2 regions of the Brochothrix campestris genome follow, and region 1 is predicted to be linked to the other one. Evidence: predicted binding sites of a transcription regulator. Region 1 holds the regulator's gene; the other holds the start of a gene.
What was found. The regulator LexA, encoded in region 1, represses DNA repair genes until DNA is damaged. The targets are predictions, from matches to a motif close to CGAACATATGTTCG.
Positions count from the first base shown of each region.

Region 1 (10,928 bases):
TTTGGTAGCTGCTTTTTTTGTAGTCATTCCTAATGTGAAGGACGCTTTCTGCGGGTGACCCTTCATCTTCTGCGCTCCGCTTGGGGTATTCAGCGGGCACTTTTCCCGCTAGAGTCGCCTTCACAAACGTCATGACGCTGCACGTTTATTATTGAGGTTTTCGCGTATTAAAAGACAGTAAAAGAGTCAATTAATTACGAGTTGGGAGCGATGCGTTTATGATTGAATCCGAGTAGAATCCTGTTTCTGAAATTTGAAAAGTTACGGTAACCAAACGAAATCCGTTTAATCACTTTTATTTTGTTATTGATCCCTTGTAAATGCCCGTTGGAATCCTGTATTTAAAGCTATTTCCGATTGCAGGTAAATGCTTGTTTAATGTTTTTAAACTGCGTTTCAGTTGTGAAGAAACGAAAGGTTTTTTAGTCTGAATCAGTGATTGGTAAGCAGGGGAATTTTTGTGTTGTAGCGCAATCAGTAATTGCTGTGCTAGTTCGTATGTTTCTTTGAATTCAACATCCAGTGTCATAAAGTAATCGATGATTCCTCTCGAACTTTTTTGTCCGTTAAATAAACGATGATAGCGATAATCAAAATCGCTTAAGTCTGTTTTGTTTTTGAGAAGTAATTTCCAATACGCTTTGAGTTTACGATAAATCTTTTTATCTTCTGAGTTTGAAGTATCATAACGGTTCATGAGTTTAATGCGTGTTTGATTAAGGGAACGTGTTACTAATTGGGACAAATGAAAACGATCGATGATGCAATCTTCTAGATGGGAGGATATCAATGATTTCATATTTTTTCGCATCAGTGCAAATAAAACGCATCTGACTATCAGCACTCTTTACCGATTTGAATTCATCCATTGAAAGATGTAGTGGAAGCCTTTGATAGTTCGGTTTGAATTGAGGAGACCATTGGTGTAAAGCACGATTAACAGTAGTTGTTGAAACACTCTGTCTAAAAGCGATATCTTTTTCAGAAGTAATAAACTGTCCTTCGGCAGCTAGTGTTTGGATGACACGTTTGGAGATAAAACAATTTCGTTTTACCATCGAAGTTGAAGCGATAAAGGTTGTTTTACATCCTTTACATAAGAAGCGTTGCTTCTTTAAAAAGAGATAGGTTGGAAGGTTATTTGTTTTAGGGAGTGTGATACGTGATAGTTTAGTTCCGTGTTTAATGAGTTTAACTGTTTTATTATTAAAGCCGCAATTCGCACACCGTGAGTGTGTGTAAGAGCGTGTACCAAAATAACAAGTGCTTAAAACACCTTTAATTAACTGAGTTAAACACCATGTTTTTGGAAAAGAAATAGTTTCATCTGTAATTCCAGAGGAATTCGCGATATTATTAAAAGTGATAGCTGACATTGTCGAATCCCCCTTATAAATTTGTTGTGGTGACTTAATATTATAGGGATTTTGAAAATGTTGCTATTTTTTTGCGAAAAAATAGGCATCAGTGAAAATTCACCAACACCATAAATTATAGAACCTTAAAAAATGGGGTCTCAGACTGAAGATAAACGTTGTTCTAGGTCGTTACGACTTGCTCGCTCGGGATTAAGTACCATCAAGTACGCGCACCGTCACGCGCTCGTCGTGCCTACTAGAACGAAAGTGAAATCAGCTCGTTCAACTTCTATGATATTTCATGGAAGTTAGCTGATTAAACGAGAGGATATAACAACGTTTCTTTTCAGTCAAGTCATCTTGCGGCCAAAGTCACTTGAACTAACTTTCAAAGTGAAATCAATTTAATTCGACTTTGTCTAAAAGCCGAGACCCCATTAAAAAAAGGGGGGCTTTTTTGGTTAAAGTCAATCAAATAAACGAGGGAAAAAGCAAAGAGGTAAGAATGTGACGAAAAAACGAACTTATCGCGTATCTGGTCAAAAAGTTACGATTATCGTTGGTTTATTGCTATAATTGGTTGATGAAAGTTCAAGTAGGAGGTAACGATGAAAACAAACAAAAAGATTACAAATGACACCTTTTTACGAGCAGCACGTGGTGAGAAAACCGAACACGTACCGGTTTGGTTTATGCGTCAGGCAGGCCGTTCTCAACCAGAATACCGTGCCATTAAAGCGAAACATTCACTGTTTGAAATAACACATCAGCCTGAACTGTGTGCCTATGTGACGGCATTACCGGTTAATAATTATAATGTCGATGCGGCTGTTTTATATAAAGATATTATGACACCTTTACATGGAATTGGTGTCGATGTGACAATCGAACCTGGGATTGGTCCGGTCATTAAGACTCCGATTAAAACATTAAGCGATATCGAGGCGTTGGCAGTGCTACAACCAGAACGAGACATTCCTTATGTGCTGGAGACAATTCGTTTACTAACAGAAGAGATGCTCACTGTTCCCTTAATTGGTTTTTCAGGTGCACCGTATACGCTTGCGAGTTATTTAATAGAAGGAGGTCCCTCAAAAACGAAGTTAAAAACAAAGGCCTTTATGTACAATCACCCAACAGAATGGGCGTTACTGATGGAGAAACTGGCTGAGATGGTCATCATTTATTTAACAGCGCAGATTGAAGCTGGTGTCAGTGCGGTGCAACTGTTTGATTCATGGATTGGTGATTTAAGTTTAACTGACTACAATCGTTACATTGCACCGGGGATTATTAAAATCCTTACAGCAATCGAGCCATTACCAGCAGTTACAATTATGCATGGTGTCCACGCGACCCACCTGATGGCGGAGTGGAATCAAATGCCACTCGATGTCATCGGGATGGATTGGCGGATGTCGTTGACGACTGCCCGTTCTAATGGCGTAATTAAAAGCTTACAAGGGAACATGGATCCAGCCTATTTGACAGCACCTTGGCCCGTGCTCAAAGCAGAGCTTGATCGTATTCTGGCTCAAGGGACAGCGGCACCAGGCTTTATTTTTAATCTCGGACATGGTGTGTTCCCAGAAGCAGACCCAGCTGTCATTAAGCAAGTGACCGCATATGTACAGGCGTATAAAAATGAATAGGTAGGGATTAAACATGGAAGTACTTGTGGCAACGATTAACTACGAAGCAGTGTCGATTGCAGACCGCGAACGCTATCATCTTAATGAAGAAGTGCTTGATGCAACGATGCAACGATTAAATCAACAAAATAGTGTACTCGAAAATGTTATTTTATCGACGTGTAATCGGACCGAATTATATTTAGTCGTTGATGAAGTTAAACGTGGTCGTTATTATGTGCGTGCTTTTTTAGCGGCTCTATTTGAACAAAGTTACGAACAAATTGCCAAGCAGGTGATGTTTTATGATAATGACTTAGCCGTTAAACATCTTTTTGAGGTGAGTACGAGCTTGGCGTCGATGATTGTCGGTGAAACACAAATTCTTGGGCAGGTAAAAGATAGTTTCGAGCGTGCACAACAGGCAGAAACAGTCGGAATGGTGTTGAAAGAGTTATTTAAAGAAGCGATTACGGTCGGCAAAAAAGCCCAATCCGAAACGTTAATTGGCGACGGCTCAGTATCGCTTAGTACGGTGGCCGTTAAATTAATCGAACAGCAACGCGCTGACCAGTGGCCGAACTCACGACTCTTAATTATCGGGGCAGGAAAGATGAGCACGCTCGTGCTCGACTATTTAAAACCGCGCTTTCAGATGCAACAGGTGACCTTAGTTAGCCGCACCTTCGATAAGGCAGCAGTAGTGGCAGCGCGCTATGGTGTGCAGGTTGCACCGCAAAAGGAGCTATCAAAACTCATCGCGTCTCAGGATGTCGTTTTTTGTGCGGTTAAAACAACCGAATATGTTCTAACCGCTCAGCAATTAGAACATATCAGCCAACCGCTAAAAATTGTTGATCTAGGTTTGCCCCGTAATGTGGCTCCTGACTGTGAGATGCTGACACCGATTGAACGCTTTGATTTAGATGCGATTGAAGCTGTGGCAAATGATAATAGGGCACAGCGAATGGCGGCAATCGCAGACGTTGAGTTACTTGTTAATGAAGCGCTTGCTCATTTTTCACAGTGGCAGCTAACCTTAAAAGCGACGCCAGTGATTCATCGTTTACGGACGAAAACATTAGCGATATATGAAGAGACTATGACGAACCTTGAACGTCGTTTACCTGACCTTGATGAACATGAACGCAAGGTTATACGCAAGTTAACAAAAAGCATTGTCAATCAAATCATTAAAGAACCGATAATAAAAACAAAAGAGTTGGCTGTGGCAGATGATGCAACAGCAAAGTTAGCCTTAATTGAACAGCTTTTTGGACTAGAAACCGACAGAGGAGAGGAAACAGGATGCGAACAACAGTAACCGTCGGAACACGGCGGTCAAAATTGGCAATGACACAGACGAACCATGTGATTGGTGCCTTACAAGCCAGTTATCCGACAGTGACATTCGAAGTGAAGGTGATTGTCACGAAGGGGGATGTGCGACTCGACCAAGCACTCGCCAAAATTGGTGGCAAAGGCTTATTTATTAAAGAGATTGAGTCGGCACTGATTAATGGTGAAATTGATATTGCCGTTCATAGTATGAAAGATATGCCAGCAGAACTCCCAACCGGTTTAATGATTGGTGCCATTCCGAAGCGCGAAGACGCACGTGATGTGCTGATTAGTTCGACGGGTGCTAGTCTCGAACAATTACCATCAAAGGCAGTCATTGGAACGAGTAGTTTACGACGTCAAGCGCAACTGTTGGCGGTACGACCTGACCTACAAATTAAATTGCTACGTGGGAATGTGGATACCCGCCTACAAAAATGTCGTGACGGTGAATATGATGCAATTATTTTAGCAGCAGCGGGTCTTAAACGTTTAGGTCTCTATAACGAGACAGAGATGTGGCCATTGCCGACCAATCTGTGTTTACCAGCCGTTGGTCAAGGAGCGTTGGCGATTGAGTGCCGTCGTGAGGATGACTTCGTTCGTGAAATGTTAGCCAGTGTTCATGAGGTAGACACAGCTAAAACGGTATTGGCAGAACGGGCTTTTTTGAATGAGATGGATGGCAGTTGTCATATGCCGATTGGTGGCTATGCAACGCTCGTGCATGATACGATTAAGTTAGAAACCTTGTTGGCAGCTACTGATGGTCAAACTGTTATTCGTGGTAAAAGCAGTGGCAGTGATAGTCAGGTAGTGGGACAACAAGCTAAAAAACAGTTATTTGAACAAGGGGCGGCTGCGATGATTGCAGCTCTTAATATCACCGATTAAAAAAACTGAAAGAAGGAATTCAAATGAGTCAGTTTAACAGACATCGTCGGTTGCGCGCTACAGCGATGATGCGTCAAATGGTACAAGAAAATCGTTTAGCGAGCGCAGATTTAATCTATCCTTTATTTGTAGTCGAAGGGCGTCACGTGAAGCGCGAGGTGCCAACAATGCCAGGTGTTTTTCAGTATTCACTGGATCAAATCGATGCTGAGTTAGCCGAAATTAATGCGTTAGCGATACCCGCGGTAATCTTATTCGGCTTACCAGCCGAAAAAGATGCAATTGGTACAGGTGCCTTTCATGTGCATGGTATTATTCAAGAAGCAACGCGTTATATTAAAGCACGTTATCCTGATTTACTCGTCATTGCAGACACCTGCTTATGCGAGTATACCGATCATGGGCATTGCGGTCTCATCGATGGTGAAACAATTTTAAATGATGAATCATTAGCAATCCTAGCACAGACTGCTGTCTCGCAGGCCGATGCGGGGGCAGACATCATTGCACCATCAAACATGATGGATGGTTTCGTTGTTGCGATTCGTGAGGCGCTCGATCAAGCTGGTCATCACGCCATTCCAATTATGTCCTATGCAGTTAAATATGCCTCAGCCTATTATGGACCATTCCGTGATGCTGCTGATGGTGCTCCGCGTTTTGGTGACCGCAAAACATATCAAATGGACCCTGCTAATCGCCGGGAAGCGATGCGCGAGGCAGCCTCAGATATCGCTGAAGGAGCTGACTTCTTAATTGTGAAACCGGCAATGGCCTACATGGATATTATTCGTGATACACGTAATGCGCATGATGTTCCGATTGTCGCTTACAACGTTAGTGGTGAATATGCGATGGTTAAGGCAGCCGCTCAAAATGGCTGGGTTGACGAAGAAAAAATTGTGATGGAAACATTGCTTGGAATGAAGCGTGCAGGTGCAGACTTAATTATTACTTACCACGCAAAAGACGTCTGTCGCTGGTTAACAAAAGACTAGGGAGGGTCATGAGATGAAACGGATCATTGTAACGCGGATGACACATCAAGCGACCAGCTTACAGGAACTCATTACCGAATTGGGTCATCGGCCTCTGTTTTTTCCAGTCTTGACCTTAAAAAAACAGCAGCAGACGTTGGTACAGCACTATTTGACCCAATTAGCTCCGGAGGATTACATCGTGTTTACAAGTCAAAACTCCGTCGAAGCAGTGTTAGGTGAGCGCCAATTCCCGACATTTAAGGCCATTTCGATTGGGCCAGCCACGACGACAGCGTTGCGAGGCTATGGGATTGAACCAGTGATTGAGGCGGATTCATTCATCTCGAGTGGTGTTGTTGCAGCGGTATCACAGGTGGTTAAGCAAACCGATAAGGTTTGGCTGCCACAATCTGCACGCGCAACGACAGACTTAGCAGATGCATTGTCATCCCTTTGTCGGTTAACCCATACGACCGTCTATACGGTCGTTCCTGCGAAACGGATCCCCTTTACGTTTGAAGCCGGTGATTGTATCACGTTAACGAGTCCGTCGACAGTGAGCTCTTTTCTGTCATTGCTGACAGCCTCAGAGCGTCAGTTGTTACCGACGTTTGCTTTGTTGTCAATTGGACCTGTCACAACGGCGGCAATTGAAAATGAAGGTTTACGCGTCACTTATGAAGCAAAGCCTTATCATGTGAGTGGTTTTCGTGCCTTTTTAGAAAATAACAAAAAATAGCGGCTCTATGTCAAATAGTGTTGTTATTCAAAATTTAGTGAAATAAGTCATTTTTGCAGCTATCTTTTTTGGTAGCTGCTTTTTTTGTAGTCATGACATTTGTGAAGGACGCTTTCTGCGGGTGACGCTTCATCCTCCGCGCTCCGCTGTGGGGTATTCAGCTGCCACTTTTCCCGCTAGAGTCGCCTTCACAAACGTCATGACGCTGCACGTTTATTATTGAGGCTCTCGCTTCATATGAATAATTTGAAAAGTAATCTCTGAGATGATGCAATCTTCTAGATGGGAGGATATCAATGATTTCATATTTTTTCGCATCAGTGCAAATAAAATGCATCTGACTATCAGCACTCTTTACCGATTTGAATTCATCCATTGAAAGATCTAGTGGAAGCCTTTGATAGTTCGGTTTGAATTGAGGCGACCATTGGTGTAAAGCACGATTAACAGTAGTTGTTGAAACACTCTGTCTAAAAGCGATATCTTTTTCAGAAGTAATAAACTGTCCTTCGGCAGCTAGTGTTTGGATGACACGTTTGGAGATAAAACAATTTCGTTTTACCATCGAAGTTGAAGCGATAAAGGTTGTTTTACATCCTTTACATAAGAAGCGTTAGCTTCTTTAAAAAGAGATAGGTTGGAAGGTTATTTGTTTTAGGGAGTGTAAGAGAGTGTACCAAAATAACAAGTGCTTAAAACACCTTTAATTAACTGAGTTAAACACCATGTTTTTGGAAAAGAAATAGTTTCATCTGTAATTCCAGAGGGATTTGCGATATTATTACAAGTGATAGCTGACATTGTCGAATCCCCCTTATAAATTTGTTGTGATGACTTAATATTATAGGGATTTTGAAAATGTTGCTATTTTTTCGCGGAAAAATAGGCATCAGTGAAAATTCACCAACACCATAAATTATAGAACCAAAATAGCCTTCTGCCAGGAATGATGCTGGCAGAAGGCTATTTTTTGTTTACTTGAAGAAGGACTACATTTCTCTGAATACCCCAACGACTTTACCCAGAATGGTAACATTTGTTAAGTAAATCGGTGCCATCGTATCGTTCTCTGGTTGTAAACGAAAGCGATTTTCTTCTTTGAAAAAGCGTTTACAGGTTGCTTCATCTTCGTCGGTCATCGCAATCACAATGTCATTATCATAGGCCGTATTTTGTTGACGGACAATTAACTTATCGCCATCGAGTATGCCCGCATTAATCATACTTTCACCATCCACTTTAAGCATGAACAGGTTCGCATCACTGGTAAGCATTGATTCAGGTAACGGAAAATATTCTTCGATGTTTTCAATGGCCGTAATTGGCACACCCGCAGTGACTTTTCCAAGTAAGGGAATATTGACAGTTGCCACCTTAGGTGAATCATCCATAACTTCAATGGCACGTGGTTTTGAAGGGTCACGTTTAATCAAACCTTTTTGTTCCAATCGTTCTAGGTGACCATGAACAGTAGAACTTGAAGCTAAACCGACAGCTTCACCGATTTCACGGACCGAGGGTGGATAACCTTTCGTTTTCACTTCATTTTTGATAAATTCGAAAATTTCACTTTGTCGTTTAGAAAGTTTCATTAGACACCTCTGTATCGTTATTTAATAACTATAGTATAACACCACAGTTGTTAAAACACAAACGTTTGTTCTGTTTTACTGTTGACAAGAACGTTTGTTCTGTTTTACTGTTGACAAGAACGTTTGTTCGGTTTATGATATAAACACGAACAAACATTCGATTGGGGGATTTATAAATGAAAACAGTAATTGATCGTATTTGGTCTAAATTTGCTTTTGTCCTTGTTTTAATCGCTATTTTAATTGTATTCACATTGGTTGTCGGATTTACAAGTGGTGATTTAGGCAAGGGGAAATATGAAACGTACACAATTGTCGAAGCTGATAATCTCTGGTCTATCGCTGAAGACTACACACAAACTGCTAAAGAAACACAACATATGGTTAAATGGATGAGTGATCACAATCCCATCATGCACGAGAATAAATTAGAAGTCGGACAAGAAATTGTTATTCCCGTTAAAAAGAAAAGCAATGCACACACGATTTACTATGCAAAAGATTAATAAATGGATCGCCGAGGCATCGAAGTGAGGATAATCTCAAATCGATGTTTTTTTGTGCAAAGCGTTTCCATTGTTAATTTAAAAGCATTTTCCGAACTTTTCTCTAGTTGTTTTGCTAGAAATGGTTTATAATTATGCTTGTACGAATTAATACATTACTGTTCTTTCAACTATAGAAAGACAAATGAATTATCTGTATACGTATATAATTATATCTTGAGAGGATGTTTTTTAAATGTTTGATAAAGTAGATCAACTCGCAGTGAATTCAATCCGAACTCTTTCTATGGATGCTATTCAAAAGGCTAATTCAGGACATCCAGGCTTACCATTAGGTGCCGCTCCAATGGCTTATACTTTATGGTCGCGTTTTTTAAATGTAAACCCTAGCAACACAACGTGGTCCAACCGTGACCGTTTTATTTTATCAGCAGGGCATGGTTCAATGTTACTATACAGCTTGTTACACTTATCAGGCTTCAAATTAAGCATTGAAGATCTTAAAAACTTCCGTCAATGGGGTAGCTTGACTCCAGGACATCCTGAATTTGGACATACAGACGGCGTCGAAGCGACAACAGGACCATTAGGTCAAGGTGTGGCAATGGCAGCCGGTTTTGCAATGGCAGAACGTCATTTAGCAGGGATGTACAACAAAGATAACTTTAACGTTGTTGATCACTATACATACGCTTTATGTGGTGATGGTGATTTAATGGAAGGTGTTTCAGCTGAAGCTGTTTCATTAGCTGGTCACGAACAACTTGATAAATTAATCGTGTTATACGATTCAAACGATATTTCATTAGATGGCGACTTAGATCGTTCATTCTCAGAAAGCGTGCAAAAACGTTTTGACGCTTATGGTTGGCAACATTTGTTAGTTAAAGATGGTAACGATTTAGCTGAGATTGAAGCTGCAATTGCCGCTGCTAAAGCTAACAAAACACAACCAACAATCATCGAAATTAAAACAGTTATTGGATTTGGTGCACCAAAACAAGGTACAAGTGCTGTCCACGGCGCGCCATTAGGTGCTGACGGCATTGCTGCTACAAAAGCGGCATATGGATGGGATTACCCTGAATTTACTGTTCCTGATGAAGTATACGCACGCTACACAGCTAATGTGGCTGAACGTGGTGCAAAAGCTGAAGCAGAATGGAACGCTCTATTTGCTGAATACAAAGCTGCTTATCCAGCATTAGCGCAACAATATATTGACTCATTCGCAGGTGAATTACCGGCTGATTGGCAAGCAGAAATGCCGACATTTGCTGAGGGTTCGGCAACAGCTTCACGTGCGTCAAGTGGTGATGTTATTAACGCGATTGCAGCCAAAGTACCGTTCTTCTTCGGTGGTTCTGCCGATTTAGCAGGATCAAACAACACAACGATTAAAACGGATGAACAATTTACAAAGGATGCCCCAGAACAACGTAACATTTGGTTCGGTGTGCGTGAATTTGCAATGGCCGCTGCCATGAATGGGATGTCACTACACGGTGGGTTACGTGTGTTCGGTGGAACATTCTTCGTCTTCTCAGATTATTTAAAAGCGGCTGCTCGTTTAGCTGCGATTCAACATCAACCAGTAACTTACGTGTTAACACATGATTCAGTTGCAGTTGGTGAAGATGGTCCAACACATGAGCCAGTTGAACAACTTGCTGGTTTACGCTCAATTCCTAACATGGTTGTCATTCGTCCAGCTGATGGTAATGAAGTGAAAGCTGCATGGAAAGTAGCCTTAGAGTCACAAAGTCACCCAACGTCACTTGTCTTAACACGCCAAGGCTTACCAGTCATTACAGGTTCTGCTGCTAAGGCTGAAGAAGGTGTCTTAAAAGGGGCCTATGTTATCTCGCCAGCTCAAAAAGAGGTCGC
Region 1 covers NZ_CP175511.1:1,325,381-1,336,308, reverse strand. Annotated here, with positions in the region: partial or broken gene ACJYYY_RS06555 (transposase) at 195-799, opposite strand; gene ACJYYY_RS06550 (transposase family protein) at 717-1,376, opposite strand; gene hemE (uroporphyrinogen decarboxylase) at 1,967-3,010, shown strand; gene hemA (glutamyl-tRNA reductase) at 3,024-4,313, shown strand; gene hemC (hydroxymethylbilane synthase) at 4,298-5,224, shown strand; gene hemB (porphobilinogen synthase) at 5,248-6,222, shown strand; gene ACJYYY_RS06525 (uroporphyrinogen-III synthase) at 6,236-6,943, shown strand; gene ACJYYY_RS06520 (hypothetical protein) at 7,101-7,508, opposite strand; gene ACJYYY_RS06515 (hypothetical protein) at 7,598-7,744, opposite strand; gene lexA (transcriptional repressor LexA) at 7,933-8,535, opposite strand; gene ACJYYY_RS06505 (LysM peptidoglycan-binding domain-containing protein) at 8,712-9,041, shown strand; gene tkt (transketolase) at 9,277-10,928, shown strand, end outside.

Region 2 (10,928 bases), 580 kb from region 1:
AAGAATGGATGACAAATTATGAAAAATGAACAAATTAATTTTTTAAATATGAATAATATTACTCGTAAGTGGGTACTGTTCTGGCAAAAATATTACGTGACTAAAATCGTTATTATTACTATTCTAACGGTTGTCTTTTTGACAATTTTATACTTCACATTTATGGCTAAACAAGCAAATGTTAATGGGCTAAAAGCTGCGCTTGAAACAACGACAGGTCTTTACGATAAAGATAGCGATAAGGCGACAGAGGTGTCATCACGCAATGCAACTTTTGTCAAAATTGATAAAATATCTCCTAATATTAAAAACGGCCTTATATCTATAGAAGATAGACGCTTTTATACTCATAATGGCTTTGATATTCGTGGGATGGCTCGAGGTGTTGTCGGTTTACTAACAACGGGTCATATTACAGGTGGAGGATCGACTATCACACAACAACTTGCGAAAAATGCACTACTAACCGATAAACAAACATTAAAGCGAAAAGTTGAAGAATTATTTTTAGCAGCTGAAATTGAAAATAAATACACAAAAGATGAAATTTTAGAAATGTATTTGAATACGGTCTATTTTGGTAATGGTGAATGGGGCATCGAGAATGCGTCGCAAAAATATTTCAATAAAGCGGCTAAGGATGTTTCAATTGAAGAAGGTGCACTGCTAGCAGGGTTGGTTCAATTACCCTCTTCTTACGATCCAACAAAGTACATTGAAAAAGCGACAACGCGTCGAGATCAAGTGTTAAAAGCAGAATTAGAAAACGAAAAAATCACGCAGGAACAGTATGATACAGTTATTAAACAAGCCATTGTTTTGAATACGAAAGAAACGACTACAGCACAGACTAAATATCCGTTTTATACCGACGCTGTCTTGAATGAAGCTATCAATAATTATGGTTTGTCACAAGATGATTTACTTACAAAAGGTTACAAAATTTATACGATGATGGATCAAAACCTCCAAACAGCGATGGAAACAGTCTACAACAATGATTATAACTTTCCGAGCGATATGAACGGCGAGATGGTTCAAAGCGGTGGTGTGATGATGGAACCAAAATCAGGAGGAATATATGCACTAGTCGGTGGTCGTGGCGAACATGTCTTTAGAGGCTTTAATCGAGCAACACAATTGCGTACGCAAGTGGGGTCAACAATGAAACCGTTAGCTGTTTATGTGCCAGCACTCGAGGAAGGATTTGAAACAACTGACCAACTCCAAGATAAGTTCACTGACTTCAACGGTTATAAACCAACGAATATTGGCGGAGTTTATCAAGGGAAAATGCCGATGTATGAAGCAGTGCAAAATTCGATTAATCTACCGGCTGTATGGTTACTCAAAAAAATCGGTCTGAACACTGGTGTTAAATCAGTCGAACGATTTGGTCTTTCAGTCGCAAAAGCAGATGAAAACTTGTCTTTAGCTTTAGGTGGTACAAAAACAGGCTATTCACCAATGACGATGGCGCGGGCCTACGCTACTTTTTCAAACGAAGGTAAATTACCAGAAAAAGGGCATCTAATTAGAAAGATTGTTGATGCGAGTGGCCGAATCATTGTCGATAATGAAGAAACAACGAGTAAAAAAATCATTTCTGAAACGGTTTCGAAAGATATGACTTCGATGTTGTTAGATGTTGTGAAAAGCGGAACAGGTCAAGGTGCAGGCGTTCCAGGTTATGATATAGCAGCGAAAACAGGCTCAACTCAGGTGGATTGGACAACGGATGGAACCAAAGATCAATGGTTTGTTGGCTATACTCCTAACGTTGTACTATCGATGTGGATGGGCTTTGATAATACAGATGAAGAACATTATTTGCAAACTGACAGTTCATCAGGTGTTGTTAGTGTTGCGGGTAAAATCTTAAGTCAATCATTACCACAAATGAAAAACGAGAGCTTTGATATTGAAAGTGCTGCGACAGCAGAACAAGAACGCCAAACGACCAAGGAAACAGAAGAAAAAGGTATCTTTGATAGTGTGAAAGACACAGCTGACTCAGTCGGATCAGGAATAAAAAAAGGTGCTCAAAAAACGAAGGATTTCTTCAATTATTTTTTTGGTAACTAGTAGAAGTTTTTTGTGTTATCGAAATTGAAAACATGGTATAGTAATTATGAAATCGACTAGGAGGAATGCATAATGTCTGAAAATCTTTATGATATCGCAAACAATTTAGAAAGTAACTTACGTCAATCGGAGCAATACACTGAACTGAAAAATGCTTACCAAGTTGTCAAGGATACACCAGCATCGCAAGCATTATTTGATCGATTCCGTGTGATGCAATTAGAATTACAACAAAAACAAGTACAAGGCCAAGAAATTACTGAGACTGAAGTTGAGACTGCGCAAAAATTAGCGCAAGAAGTACAAGAAAATGAACATATTTCAGCCTTAATCGAATCAGAACAACGCATGTCGGTTGTAATTAATGACTTGAATGAAATTATTACACGTCCGTTACGTGACTTATATCAAGAAGAACCAAAAGCGTAAAGTTAAAGAGTGAATTACAAGCAAAGCAGTCACCCCTCGGTGACTGCTTTTTTGTGTGGGATAGTATTCTCTTTAAGGGGTAAGGTTTTTCGTGTTATACTAGAACATATATTCGTATCGAGGGGGATGGGTGATGAAAGACCTACGATTTATGCACATTGCTGACTTGCATTTAGATAGTCCGTTTGTCGGCTTGAAGCAGTTACCACCGCTCATTTTTCAAACAATGAAAGAGAGCACATTTAAGGCATTAACCGAACTCGTTACAATCGCAATCAATGAAGATGTAGAGTTTGTAATTATTGCCGGTGATATTTATGATGAACAAACACAAAGTATTCGTGCTCAGGCGCGTTTTATAGCAGAGATGCAGAGGCTAGAACAGGCTGATATTGCAGTGTATGCTGTAACCGGAAATCATGATTACCGTGGCAATCATGAGGTGGCGTTAAGTCTTCCGAGTAATGTAACGTTGTTTCCGAGCGAAACAACAACTGTGATTCACGAGTTAGGTGATGGCAGATCAGTCGCACTGCATGGTTTTAGTTATGACCGACGCCACATTAAAGACCGACGTGTCGATACCTATGTTAAGGATAAAACAGCATCTTATAATATTGGGATATACCATGGCGAAGAGCTAACTGAAGGTGGGAACTATGCACCATTTTCAATAGATGAGTTATTAGCAAAGCAGTTTGATTATTGGGCATTAGGTCATATTCATAAACGAGCAGTATTACATAAAGAGCCAATGATTGTTTACCCGGGCAATATTCAAGGTCGTCATCGTAAAGAAACGGGGCAAAAAGGTGGCTATTTGGTCACTCTAAATGAACTGAAAACGAAACTGTTATTTAAAGAAGCAGCTGCAATTGTATGGCACGAATGTTTTTTGGAAATCGAGGCAGATATGAGTCTAGATCATTTGTTGCAAAAATTAACTGAGCAAGTTGATGCTGTACGTCAGCTTCAAAAGGGGCAGGCCTTTTTAAGAATCGTCATTCGTTCAAATCGGAAATTAGGAAAGATAGTGCAACAAAAAATTAATAACAATGAAGTATTGGAACGGTTGCAAGATCTTGAACAAGAGCGTGATGATTTTGTCTGGGTTTATCAGATTGAACAACGATTAAACACTGATGTTTCAGCCAGTTGGTGGCAAGAAGATAGCGCCTATCAAACGCATTGGTTGGGTGCTATTAATCAATTGAAAGAAGCACAAGCATTTAATGATAGTATTCAAGAGATGATAATGCAACGTCTTGCTCGACGCTACATCGAAGTGCCTACTGATAGCGAACGCGAGCAGTTAATAACAGAGGCAACCTTGCTGATTGGGCAGTTGATTGCGGAGGAAGGTGAAACAAAATGATTATTAAACAGCTTGATGTGTATGGCTACGGTAAATGGCGTCAAATAACGTTTCCAACTTTTGGAAAAACACAATTGATTTATGGACCAAATGAAGCAGGGAAATCAACAATGATGGCCTTTATTGAAGCTATTTTATTTGGGTTTCCAACAAATAAAAGCAGTGAAAGACGATTAGAACCGAAGGATTACGATGGATTTGGCGGTCGGATAACGGTTGCAACCGATACCAATGAAATCGTCATGATTGAACGGAAGAAAGGCAAGGCGACTGGTGATGTCACCCTTTATTTTGCTGATGGTTCACGGGGCGATGAAGCCGATCTTGTGAAATTATTGCAAGGAATGACGAAGCAGATGTTTAAGGCCATCTATAGTTTTGATATCCATGGTTTACAAAATGTGCAAGCCTTAAAAGAATCTGATTTCAATCGTTATTTATTGGCAGCAGGGACAGTTGGTTCAGATGTATTGTTAAGAGTCGATACTCAATTGCAAAAAAAACGTGAAGATATTTTCAAACCAAATGGACGCAAGCCAAGCTTAAATAAGAAACTAAATCTTTTAAAAGATTTAGAACTGAAGTACAAGCAAGCAAAGGCAAATAATGGTGCTTTTTCACAGCTTACAGAGCAAGCGGGTTTGCTTGAACGACAGCTAGAGCAATCCCAGAAAAAAGAGGCTGACTTAAGCATACAACAGGAACAATACACTGACTACTTAAGCAAATGGTCAGTATTTGAAGAAGCGGAAAAAGGCCAACAAACGTTAAAAAAACTTGCGGTTACTCGTTTTCCAGCAGATGGATTTGAACAGATGAAGGCGTTGGTGACAGAACGAGAACAGCTGGAAAATGAGGCTTATAAACTGGAATTATCTTTAAATCATGTGTTGCGTCAAATGGTTGAAAGCAACCAGTTTGAAGGACTAGAATGGGATGAAATTGAACCTTATTTAGCAGATTGGTCACTTTTTCAAGAGCGTGAACGTCGCTTAACAGCATTAGGAACAGAGGCTATAAACGAACAGTTATCGCGTCAAATAATAACTGATCTGACCGAAGCTAATCTAGCAGAGGTGACACAATTGGTACAAAAATATGAACGCTTACAATGGCAGCTACAACAAAAGCAGCAAGAAAGTCAATCGCTGCTCGCTAAAATTGAACGGCAACAATTAAATTGTGATGAAATTGAAGAAAAGCTACAAGATGAGAGTGATCAAACTGACGTAACAAAAGCACCGTTGATTGGTAGAGGTGTTTATGTCAGTGTTGGAGCGATCATTGTTAGTGTTCTGCTCGCTACAGTTATTCATCCGCTGTTCTATTTGATGGCTTTGGGCGCGCTTATTCTACTGTTTAAAAGCTATAGTAGTTATCGTACGAAACCAGGAAAACTCGTGGAATCGAGTTCAACTCATACCGAGTGGGAAAAAATTTGGCAACAGCAGTGTGCCGTATTAGATGAACTGCAATTTGTAAAGTCAGAACATGATCGAACAAATGAAGGATTACTGGAGCAAAGTGAAGTTATTTGGCAAAGTTTAGCCTGTTATGCCCAACAAGCAAAACTGTCTCTTTCGCCGACGGAAACAGACGTCTTTTTAATCGCCTTCAACAAGCGACTTAACGAACAACGACACTGGCACCAAAAACAAGCAGAACAAAAGCAAATGACTGAGCTGATAATGGCACAAAATCAGTGGCTAAATGGGTTACAACAGGTGACAGCGGCTGTGAAGGATGAGCTAGATTGGGCTAATGTTCCAGCCACACTAGACCGCTTGTTGACTGAGCAAAAGGCCTATCATCATCAGACCGAAGCTGCGATTAATGCACGACAAGAAAAAGAGCAGCTACTCAACAATAAGACGCGCGTTGAGGCAACACTTGTTCGTAATGAGGAAAAACAAGCAGCTTTGTTGGCTGAAGTCAATGTGCCTGATATAGCAGCCTTTTATCAGAAGGCAGAACAAAAAAGACAAGCAGAGACAATTAAGACACGTTTGATGGTGCTACAGATGCAAGTCAGCAATAATGAGCGCAAAGCATTACGACAATTCGCTTCGAAAACAGCTATTTTAAAAGCATTAGCCAATCTAAAAGAACAGCGTCTAACGATCCAGAAAGAGCGCCAAATAGCACAAAAAAACTTACTTGAATTGAACCATCAAATTCAATTGTTAACAAAAGGTGAAGTTTTCGCGGATATAGCACACGAATATTTTTTACTAAAGGCTGAAGTAGCTAATCTCAGTCAGGAGTGGATGCGCTATAAAACTGCACAAACAATTGTCAACGAGATGGTCGAACGACTGCAAGCTGAACGACTTCCACGGGTACTGAAAAAGGCGAGTGAATTCTTAAGTTATTTAACGGAGGGACGTTACTATCGCATCGACTTTTTCGCGGATGAACTGCTCGTGCAACGACAAGATAATTTTCAATTTAAGGGTGAAGAATTGAGTCAAGGAACAAAGGAACAGTTGTATTTATCGATTCGATTTGCCTTTATTGAGGTGTTGGAATCGGCAATATCCTTACCGATTATAATTGATGATAGTTTTGTTAACTTCGATAAACGTCGAACAGACTTAATTATGAAATTATTAGACCGTATTAAAGATAAACAACAAATCATCTATTTTACCTGTCATGCCTATATGAAAGATTACTTGCCGGCTGAACAATGTTTGGATTTAACGACCTACCGCCAAAATGACACGGAGTCTGAATACTAACGTTTTTTTATAGTGACGAGCATTATGTTATAATAAGGGTAACGATTATGATTACGAAAGAGGAGATTTTGATGCAAAAGAAGTTGTTAGAGTACAATGTTGGTGAGGCTGTTGAGGCCTATGCTTTTATTAAAAGTGCTCAAAAAGGAATTGCTACAAATGGAAAACCTTTTTTATCGATTGTGTTCCAAGATAAATCAGGTGAGATTGAAGGGAAATTATGGGATGTTTCTGATGAAGATTTGAAACGTTACATACCTGAAAGTATTGTAAGTGTGGTTGGTGAGGTGCAAAATTATCGTGGACAAAAGCAAATGAAAATTAAAGGTTTACGTGAAACGAGCGCGTTAGACAGTGTATCGGCCGATCAATTTTTAAAAACAGCTCCAATAAAACGAGATGAAATTCAACAAGAACTGATGCATTACTTATTTGCGATTAAAAATGCGAACTTACAACGTGTCACGCATTATCTTGTGAAAAAGTATGAGGCAGAATACTTTAGTTATCCAGCTGCGATGCGTCACCATCATGAATTTGTCTCTGGTTTGTCATTCCATTCGTTATCGATGTTGCGCATTGCTGATCAGCTCCAACAACAGTACACTGAATTGGATGCCGATTTACTCTATGCGGGTATCATCTTACATGATTTAGGGAAGGTGATTGAATTAAGTGGCCCAGTGGCAACGACGTATACGATCACTGGTAATCTGTTAGGTCATATTTCAATCGTGTCGAATGAAATTGCTAAAGCAGCAGCTGAATTGCAAATTGACAGCGAAGAAATCGTCGTCTTACAACATATTATTTTATCTCATCATGGTAAAGGCGAATGGGGCAGTCCTAAACCGCCACTAGTGATGGAGGCTGAGTTGATTCATCTGATTGATCAAATGGATGCCTCATTAAATATGTTAACGAAGGCGCTTGCTCATACCGATCCAGGAACATATAGTGAACGGATTTTTGGTTTAGATAACCGCTCGTTTTATAATCCGAAGTACAATAAAGAAGAGTAATAGACTTAAATAAAGAGTGTCAGTGATTTGTAATCATTGCCACTCTTTTTATTATATGCCGCCGATAGTAAAATTAAGCGAGACAAATAAAAAAGCCATTTTGTGCGACACTCAAAATAGTTCCGACCAAAGAATTATTTTGAGTGTAGACAAATGACCTATAAACATCTCTACACCAAATGTACTTGTAATGATAGAAGCCTATTTCCAAACGAAACAATCTGTTTTAACCGGATTGAAGATACTAGGATGTTCAAGACAAACGATTGATAATGTCTACAATTTTTTAAAGAAAAGTTCCTCGGCCAGTGCTTTTTATCAAAAACACAAAGAAAATAAAACATATTGTGGCAGACGACCGATCATTTTAAGTACGGATCAACAAACCTACATTCAGAAAATGACGGCTAAAGGTTAGCCACCTGATGTATAGCTATTTCATGTTCTGGTAGAACGCTCTATTGCCTATTTAAAGCCAACTACTTCGGTATCACAAAGCTACCAATGAAAGGTAAACGTAAGCCAAACGGACACAACGAACGTCGAGGAAGGCGATACAATTGTCGGTGTTTATCATAAAAGTGAAAATCAGCAAATATCGAAAAAGAGACGACGGATTGTTTACAATCTATTCTCAAAAACATGTTTAAATCACTCACGTTTGATTGTGGAAAGAAATAAGTAACTCCAATGAGAGCTCTATTTTTTTGCAGAGACTGGAACACCTTCACAACGCGGGCTAAACGAAAATTCTAACGGCATTTTACGTAGAAATGGCTTGCCAAAAAAGCTGGACTTTTACCAAGTTAACCAAAACTTCGTTTCAGCTGTTGCTTCAAAAAGAAATCACATACCAAGGAAATCATTAAACTACCGGACACCATTGGAAGTGTTTTTGAGTTACGTAAACGAAGAGCAATTGTCCAGCTTAATTTGACAAATAATATGCAAAAAAAAACAACCCAGTGGGCTGTTTTTTTGCATATTATTTGTCTGATGATTTGTATGAAGCAAAGACATCTTTAAAGTCAGAATCTTTCACTTTAACATCAGAAGCTTTGTAAAGTTTTTTCAATGCAGCAGTTTGGGCTTCTTGAGTTGCTTTAGTAGTGTAATAAGATTCTGTTACCGTTTTTTTGTCTTTATCGAATGTTGATTTAGCTGGTTTTTTAACCATCTTGATTATTTCATAAGTACCAGAACTTGTTTTGATTGGTGCAGATACAGCACCTTCTTTAAGTTTGTAAACGTCAGCATAGAAATCACCATAGGCTGTTTGTGCAGCAGTTACACTGATAGGATCGGTTTTACCGCCGTTAGCACCAGTTGTTGTGTCTGTAGAGTCTGATTTTGCAAGTTTAGCAAAATCGCCACCATCTTTAAGTTTTTTAGCGACTTTTGTTGCAGCATCTTTGTCAGCTAAAACGATTTTTGAGATAGTGAAGTCTGGTTGCCATGTTTTGTCATAAAAAGTTTTTAATTCTTTAGTTGAAGGTTTTACATAATCACGAGCTGCTTGATTAAGCAACGCTTGTAAGCGTAATGTATCTTTATATGCTGCGATTGAAGTAATACCACTTTGTTGTAAGGCAGAAACTAAAGCATCTTTACCACCGTATTGTTTTTGTAAAGCTTCGACTTGATCATCGATTGTTGCTTTTTTAACTTTAGAACCAAATTTATCTTCTAAAATTGTTTTGAATGTTAGTGATTCAACAGCACTTGCTCCCGATGCATCTTTCATATAATCGTAAAGTTCTGTTTTTGTTACGTTACCACTTTTTGTTTTGACAATAGCACTGCTACTGTTTGAGAATAACATCACTGAAAGGACAATTACTGCGACAACAAGCACAATAATACTACCAATCATTAAATTGATTTTTGATTTCATTAATTTGACACACTCCTTAGGTAAATTGAATTAGTCTACAACATTTATCATATCAAGAACGGTCTGAAAAGACAAATTAAATAACTATTAACTAAATATGAATAAACTATGACCACTCGTCATCAAACTCATCTTTAATAAGAACTCTAACTCCACGGGAAGAGTCCTCAATAAAGCTGTTGTTGGGAAATTTCAAGTAGGTGAAAAAACAATAAATATCGGTTGTACAGATAGCTAAGTGTATCGCCAAGGCTAAATACATATAGACCGACTTTAAATCATAATAATAATAAATTAATAACCAAAGAAGCGACATGGTGAGAAATGGGGTAATTAAAGCGAATAAGTAACGGCGTTTTGGAACTGCTTTGTCTAACTTTACCTCGATAAAGGGAACAACAACAAAGTGTCGCTGGATTTGAAGATAGATTTCTCGTTTGTCAGGCATGATGATGTAATGAAATAACTTATGGAAAGGATAGATTAGTAATAAAATGAGAAAGCCGATTAATGGGTACTGGTACGTATAGTTATTTCCGAGCAATAGGTGATGCGTAATAATGAGCGTACTTAAGACAGTGATGAATACAAGGAAAGATACGATGAATAAACGGTAAAAACTTTCTTCTTGTTCATGTTTAATAGAGCGGATGCAATGCATGCCATATCTCCTTTCTAACTTCAAACAGTATTCTATCGTGATTGGTCACTGAAAGCAAGTACAAAAAGACCTCATAAACAAACGTTTCATGAGGTCAAAGTGATATTTTGAGGTTCTGTCTTTTTTATGAGCTATCGAAGGGCGGTGCTAAGCTTAACCTTTGACTGTTTTTTCAAGGGCACTGACAGTCTTTTGGAGATCTTTCAATTCATCTTTTAAGCGTTGTTTATCAGGTTCAATTGTTTTGTTCCAGTTACCAACGACTTCCTCAATTTCTTCGACAACATCTTTAACAACTTCAATCCCTTCGGTTGAGAAGGTTTTTAATTGTTCTGTTAACGTGTTGGCATTATAGGCAATTTCTTTTAAAACGCCGCCCATGCTAACTGATCGTTCAGCAATATCGTTACGTAATTCTTTACCTGCTTTTGGAGCTAAGAAAAGGGTTGCAATCGCCGAAGCACTTGCACCGATAACTAAGCCTAACACTAATGATTTTGATTTCATAAGTAACTCTCCTTTAGTAATAGTTTTATTAATTGATTGATTGCTTAATGATAGAGGCAATCGCTGTGAGTTGTTCGGCTGTGTAATCTTCACCATGTTCTTGCCATTTCAAGCCAAAGCCGTCGTCTGTTTTTGAATAACGAGGGATGAGGTGAACATGCCAATGAAAGACGCTTTGTGAGGCGATGTCGCCGGCATTACTTAATATGTTCAT
Region 2 covers NZ_CP175511.1:1,908,820-1,919,747, reverse strand. Annotated here, with positions in the region: gene ACJYYY_RS09520 (transglycosylase domain-containing protein) at 19-2,085, shown strand; gene ACJYYY_RS09515 (YlbF family regulator) at 2,158-2,514, shown strand; gene ACJYYY_RS09510 (DNA repair exonuclease) at 2,648-3,889, shown strand; gene ACJYYY_RS09505 (AAA family ATPase) at 3,886-6,630, shown strand; gene yhaM (3'-5' exoribonuclease YhaM) at 6,702-7,652, shown strand; gene ACJYYY_RS09495 (hypothetical protein) at 7,843-8,070, shown strand; partial or broken gene ACJYYY_RS09490 (IS30 family transposase) at 8,121-8,589, shown strand; gene ACJYYY_RS09485 (peptidylprolyl isomerase) at 8,638-9,546, opposite strand; gene ACJYYY_RS09480 (DUF3267 domain-containing protein) at 9,653-10,207, opposite strand; gene ACJYYY_RS09475 (YtxH domain-containing protein) at 10,361-10,714, opposite strand; gene ACJYYY_RS09470 (HIT family protein) at 10,743-10,928, opposite strand, start outside.
Region 2: the regulator LexA is predicted to act here: its motif matches at 2,616-2,629, upstream of ACJYYY_RS09510 (DNA repair exonuclease).